Linked DNA regions of Frondihabitans sp. PAMC 28766. Each later gene encodes a partner of the first gene's protein in a complex. Links are inferred from orthologs where the notes say so. Each region holds a gene or a part of one and is shown in the gene's direction. Other genes may lie near its edges.

The links.
Region 2: the proteins of hisH (region 1) and hisF are in contact, whole or in part, in a crystal structure (PDB 6RU0), measured with the Thermotoga maritima proteins. The link is inferred for Frondihabitans sp. PAMC 28766 from one-to-one orthologs. Residues at the interface, in WP_004080484.1 of Thermotoga maritima: Asn15, Arg18, Arg22, Arg117, Leu118, Pro119, His120, Met121, Gly122, Trp123, Asn124, Asn134, Gly135, Tyr136, Tyr138, Val140, Tyr158, Glu180, Lys181, Ser182, Ser183, Lys184, Ile185; in WP_004080486.1 of Thermotoga maritima: Met1, Leu2, Ala3, Arg5, Ser40, Glu41, Asp45, Glu46, Ala70, Glu71, Ile73, Asp74, Ile75, Pro76, Phe77, Asp98, Lys99, Ser122, Gln123, Glu161, Thr195, Leu196, Asn247, Arg249, Glu251.

Annotation. Positions count from the first base shown.
Region 1 is NZ_CP014513.1:2,261,239-2,264,307, forward strand. What follows is about bases 16-3,014. They hold hisH (imidazole glycerol phosphate synthase subunit HisH), read left to right. Parts: upstream 16-1,195; coding sequence 1,196-1,834; downstream 1,835-3,014. Other genes in these bases: AX769_RS10920 (histidinol-phosphate transaminase), read left to right, coding at 16-510; hisB (imidazoleglycerol-phosphate dehydratase HisB), read left to right, coding at 507-1,199; priA (bifunctional 1-(5-phosphoribosyl)-5-((5-phosphoribosylamino)methylideneamino)imidazole-4-carboxamide isomerase/phosphoribosylanthranilate isomerase PriA), read left to right, coding at 1,869-2,615; AX769_RS10940 (SseB family protein), read left to right, coding at 2,615-3,014. Outside these bases: more of AX769_RS10920, read left to right, coding at 1-15; more of AX769_RS10940, read left to right, coding at 3,015-3,069. UniProt on the Escherichia coli protein: IGPS catalyzes the conversion of PRFAR and glutamine to IGP, AICAR and glutamate. The HisH subunit catalyzes the hydrolysis of glutamine to glutamate and ammonia as part of the synthesis of IGP and AICAR.
Region 2 is NZ_CP014513.1:2,685,896-2,688,916, reverse strand. What follows is about bases 1-2,951. They hold hisF (imidazole glycerol phosphate synthase subunit HisF), read left to right. Parts: upstream 1-1,048; coding sequence 1,049-1,855; downstream 1,856-2,951. Other genes in these bases: AX769_RS12910 (anthranilate synthase component I), read left to right, coding at 2,287-2,951; hisI (phosphoribosyl-AMP cyclohydrolase), read left to right, coding at 1,884-2,294; hisG (ATP phosphoribosyltransferase), read left to right, coding at 168-1,046; AX769_RS12930 (phosphoribosyl-ATP diphosphatase), read left to right, coding at 1-115. Outside these bases: more of AX769_RS12910, read left to right, coding at 2,952-3,021.

The DNA of each region.
Region 1 (3,069 bases):
GAGGCCTACGCCGAGTTCATGCCGGCCGACAAGCCGACCGCGCTCACGCTCCTCGAGGGGCGCCCGCGCCTGCTCGTCTCGCGCACGATGAGCAAGGCGTTCGCCTTCGCGGGGGCCCGGGTGGGCTACCTCGCCGCCGACCCGGCCGTCATCGACGCACTGCGCCTCGTCCGTCTGCCGTATCACCTGTCGTCGCTGACGCAGGCCGCCGCCGTGGCAGCCCTCCGTCACGCGCCGGAGATGCTGGCAATGGTCGACGACATCAAGGGCCAGCGCGATCGCATCGTGCACGTGCTGACTGAGCTCGGCTACGAGCCGTACGAGACGTGGTCGAACTTCGTGCTCTTCGGCGGGGTCGACGACCCGCACGCGGTGTTCGAGCAGCTGCTCGAGCGCGGCATCATCGTGCGCGACCTGTCGATCCCGGGGCACCTGCGCGTGAGCGCGGGCACCGAGGCCGAGACCGGCGCGTTCCTCGACGCCTTGCGCGACATTAGGCTCGGGGCATGAGCGAGCAGAGCACCACGTCAGACACGATCGCCCCCCAGACGATCGCTTCTGAGACGATCGCCGGCGGGACGACCGGTCGCGCAGCGCTCACGCACCGCACCGCCGCCGTCAGCCGCACGACAAGCGAGTCGAGCATCGAACTGTCCATCGACCTCGACGGCACGGGCTCATCGTCCGTCGACTCGTCGGTACCGTTCTACGACCACCTGCTGACGGCGCTGTCGAAGCACTCGCTCATCGACCTGACTGTCAAGGCGACGGGCGACACCGACATCGACGTCCACCACACGGTTGAAGACATCGGAATCGCATTCGGGGCCGCTCTCAAGCAGGCGCTCGGCGACAAGGCGGGCATCCGCCGCTACGGCGACGCGCTCGTGCCGCTCGACGAGGCGCTGGTGCAGGCGGTCGTCGACGTGTCGGGGCGCCCGTATCTCGTGCACACGGGCGAGCCCGCGGGCTTCGAGTTCCACCTCATCGGCGGCCACTTCACCGGGTCGATGGTGCGGCACGTCTTCGAGGCCATCACCTTCAACGCCGGGCTGACGGTCCACGTCACCGTCCAGGGCGGCCGCGACCCGCACCACATCGCCGAGGCGGAGTTCAAGGCGTTCGCCCGCGCGCTGCGTGCCGCCGTCGAGCCCGACCCTCGCGTCACCGGTATCCCGTCGACGAAGGGCGCGCTGTGACAGCAGCACGACCCGACGTCGTCGTGCTCGACTATGGCTCGGGCAACGTCCACTCGGCGCTGAAGGCGCTCGAGCTGGCCGGCGCCGACGTCGAGCTGACTGCCGACCCCGACCGGGTGAAGGCGGCCGACGGCCTCTTCGTGCCGGGCGTCGGCGCCTTCTCCGCGGTGATGACCCAGCTGCAGTCCGTCCGCGGCGCCGAGAAGATCGACCGTCGGCTGGCCGGAGGCCGCCCCGTGCTGGGCATCTGCGTCGGCATGCAGGTCATGTTCGATCGCGGTGTCGAACGCGGCGCCACGATGGAGGGGCTTGGCGAGTGGCCCGGCACCGTCGACGAGCTGAAGGCCGACGTGCTGCCGCACATGGGCTGGAACACCGTCGAGGCGCCTTCCGACAGCGTCCTGTTCGAAGGCGTTCGCGACGAGCGGTTCTACTTCGTGCACTCATACGCCGCGCAGGAGTGGACGCTCGAGGTCACGGGTCGGCACCGCCCGCCTCGAGTCACGTGGGCGAACCACGGCGGCCCGTTCGTCGCCGCCGTCGAGAACGGCCCCCTCTGGGCGACACAGTTCCACCCCGAGAAGTCCGGGCAGCCCGGCATCCGCCTGCTGACCAACTGGCTGCAGACGCTGTAGCCCGCTCTCCGCCCCATTGCAACGAGAAAGCCACATGAGCGACAACACCACTCTCCCCGCCCTCACCCTTCTGCCCGCGGTCGACGTCGCCGACGGCAAGGCCGTGCGCCTGACCCAGGGCGAGGCGGGCACCGAGTCCGACTACGGCGATCCTGTCGACGCCGCCCTCGACTGGCAGCACCAGGGCGCCGAGTGGCTGCACCTCGTCGACCTCGACGCCGCGTTCGGGCGGGGCAGCAATCGCGAGGTCATCCGGCGCGTCATCGACCAGGTCGACGGGCTGAAGATCGAGCTGTCGGGCGGCATCCGCGACGACGCCTCGCTCGGCGAGGCGCTCGGCGCCGGCGTCACCCGCATCAATCTCGGCACGGCCGCGCTCGAGAACCCCGAATGGGCCGCAGAGGTCATCTCGCAGCACGGCGAGGCGATCGCCGTCGGCCTCGACGTGCGCGGCACCACCCTCGCCGCTCGCGGCTGGACGAAGGAGGGCGGCGACCTCTGGGAGGTGCTCGCCCGCCTCGAGGAGGCCGGCTGCTCGCGCTACGTCGTCACCGACGTCACCAAAGACGGCACGCTCAAGGGCCCGAACATCGACCTGCTGCGACAGGTGATGGAGCGCACCGACCGACCCGTCGTCGCCTCCGGCGGCATCTCGAGCCTCGACGACCTCGTCGCGCTGCGCGAGCTGGTACCGCTCGGGCTCGAAGGGGCGATCGTCGGCAAGGCGCTCTACGCGGGCGCGTTCACGCTGCCCGAGGCGCTTGGCGTCGCCGGCCGCTGATGGCCGACCAGCACGCCCACGACGAGCATTCGCACGCCTCGGCGCACACACCGCCGCCGGGCGCTCCGGCGGTGGACAGCGCCGGCCGCCCCTGGGCCGGCCGCACCTTCCAGGCGCACGACACCGCCTACGCCGGCGACGACGGCTCGGCCGACGCAGGCCTCGTCTTTGCGCTGACCGCCTTCCACGACGCTCAGGTCGGGGCGGACGCCGTCGTCGACGCGCTCCGCGGCACCCGCCTCCTGATCCCGCTCATGGCCCACGCCGGCGACGAGGGTCTGAACGAGCACGGGGTGCGCGTCGACAAGACGCAGGAACTCGCGATCGTCACAGTCGCAGGTCCCGGAGGCCGCGCCGTGCTGCCCGCGTTCTCGTCCGTCGACACGCTGCGCGCCTGGGATCCTGCCGCCCGCCCGGTGCCCGCCGACGCGCGCCGCATCGCGATCGCCGCAGC
Region 2 (3,021 bases), 420 kb from region 1 along the record:
CGAGTACGAGGGCGACGTCGCCACCGCCGAAGAGATCTCGCAGCTGATCTACCACGTGCAGGTGCTCATGGTCGCGAAGGGCCTGACGCCGGCCGACATCTACCGACATCTGTGAGCTGACACTCTCGACACCCCCGCAGCTCACCTCATAACAGAATCGGTACCCCATGCTCCGCGTCGCAGTCCCCAACAAGGGCTCGCTCTCCGAGACCGCCAGTCAGATGCTCGCCGAGGCCGGCTACTCCGGCCGCCGCGACCCCAAGTCGCTCTACCTCGCCGACGAGCGCAACGGCGTCGAGTTCTTCTACCTCCGCCCGCGCGACATCGCGACGTACGTCGGCTCCGGCGCGCTCGACGTCGGCATCACGGGCCGCGACCTCCTGCTCGACTCCGGCTCCAGCGCCACCGAGGTGTCGGCGCTCGACTTCGGCTCGTCGACCTTCCGCTTCGCCGGGCCCGCGGGCGAATACCACGAGCTGACCGACCTCGAGGGCGTCAGGATCGCGACGAGCTACGCCGGCCTCGTCGGCGCATTCCTCGAGAGCCACGGCGTCCACGCCCAGCTGATCGGCCTCGACGGCGCGGTCGAGAGCGCCGTGCAGCTCGGTGTGGCCGACGCGATCGCCGACGTGGTCGAGACGGGCACGACGCTGCGCGCCGCCGGTCTCGAGATCTTCGGCCCCGTCATCCTGCGCTCCACCGCCGTTCTCATCTCGCGAGCGGGCGCCGCCACCGGCCCCGAGGCGGACGAGACCGCAGGATCCGACGTGCCCGGCCTCGATGTCCTGCGCCGCCGCCTGCACGGGGTCCTCGTCGCGCGCCAGTACGTGATGATGGACTACGACCTGCCGGTCAAGCTGCTCGACGAGGCCACCCGCATCGCGCCCGGTATCGAGTCGCCGACCGTCGCCCCGCTGCACGACCCGGAGTGGGCCGCCGTGCGGGTCATGGTCAGCCGAAACGACATGAACCAGATCATGGACGCCCTCTACGACCTGGGTGCCCGCGCGATCCTGGTCACGCCGATCCACGCCGCGAGGCTCTGACCGTGGCCGGGCCCGGCGAGACGATCGCCGGCACTGCGCACGGCGATTCCACTCTCGCCGTCCGCGTCATCCCGTGCCTCGACGTCGCCGCCGGCCGCGTCGTCAAGGGCGTCAACTTCCTGAACCTCCGCGACGCCGGCGACCCGGTCGAGTTGGCGAAGACCTACTACGAGCAGGGCGCCGACGAGGTGACCTTCCTCGACGTCACGGCGACGGTCGAAGAGCGCGCGACGATGTACGAGGTGGTGGCCGCGACGGCCGAGCAGGTCTTCATCCCGCTGACCGTCGGCGGCGGGGTGCGCTCGACCGACGACGTGGCGCGCCTGCAGGCGTCGGGGGCCGACAAGGTCGGTGTCAACAGCGCCGCGATCGCCCGCCCCGAGCTGCTCGGCGAGATCGCCGACCGCTTCGGCGCGCAGGCGCTGGTGCTGTCGCTCGACGTCAAGCGATCGTCGCGCACCCCGTCGGGCTTCGTCGTGACCACTCACGGCGGCCGGCACGAGACAGCGCTCGACGCCGTCGCCTGGGCCCGCGAGGCCGTCGAGCGCGGGGCCGGAGAGCTGCTCGTCAACTCGATCGACGCCGACGGCACCAAGCGCGGCTACGACCTCGAGCTGGTGCGGCTGATGCGCGAGAACAGCTCGGTGCCGGTCATCGCATCCGGGGGCGCAGGCTCTCTCGACGACTTCGCGCCGGCGATCCGGGCGGGAGCGGATGCTGTGCTTGCGGCCAGTGTGTTCCACAATGGAGAACTGACGATCGGCGAGATCAAGAAGAGCCTCGCCGCGTCGGGTGCCGTCGTCCGCTGACGCGGCACCCCGAGACGAAGAAGACATCATGACCGAGCAGCTCACCCGCGCCACCGTCGAGCCCGTCATCGAGCGAGCCGCGTTCGACGGGAAGGGCCTGCTGCCCGCCATCATCCAAGAGGCGTCGACCAAAGACGTCCTGATGATGGGCTGGATGGATGCCGAGGCGCTCCGCCGCACCCTGACCGAGGGCCGGGTCACGTTCTGGTCGCGGTCCCGCCAGGAGTACTGGCGCAAGGGCGACACCTCCGGGCACGTGCAATACGTCCGCGGTGCCGCCCTCGACTGCGACGGTGACACCCTCCTGGTGACCGTCGACCAGATCGGAGCCGCCTGCCACACTGGTGAGCACGCCTGCTTCGATGTCGACCCCCTGGCGCCCTTCACGGGCGCCGACGCAACGATCGGCTCTTCCCATGACCACCTCGTCAATGACTGACACCGCGACTCCCACTGCCCCCACCAGCCGCTCCGGCGAGCCGCGCTCGACGACCCGGCCCGAATTCGACGCCCTCCTCGACGGCCATCGCGTCATCCCGGTCGTCCGCAGCCTCTACGCCGACGGCGAGACGCCGGTCGGCATCTACCGCAAGCTGGCCGCGTCGCGCCCGGGCACGTTCCTCCTCGAGTCGGCCGAGCAGGGCGGCATCTGGTCGCGCTACTCGTTCGTCGGCGTCTCGTCGTTCGGGGTGCTGACGACCGCAGGAGGCGACGGGTCGAGTGCCTGGATCGACTACGGCATGAGCGCCGACCGCGCGTTCGGCGACGTCACCGGTGCCCCGCTCGAGGTGCTCGCCGCCCTTCACGCCCGGTGGAAGACTCCCACGATCCCCGGCTACCCGCCCCTCACCGGCGGCCTCGTCGGCTTCATCGGCTGGGAGGCGATCCGCCAGCTGGAGAACCTGCCGGACGCCCCTCCGGTGGAGATCGACGTGCCGGGCCAGGCGCTCAGCTTCGTGTCCGAGCTGGTCGTCATCGACCACCGCACCGGCTCGGCCCTCCTGATCGCCACGGCGCTCAATGACGGCGTCGACGACGCGGACACCCTGTGGGACACCGCGCAGACGCAGCTCGACGAGCTGCAGCGACGCCTCGCCCGGCCCTCCGAGGCGTATCTGGCCGAGGTCGACATGGCCACCGAGCCGACGCCGATCCGTCGGTCGACC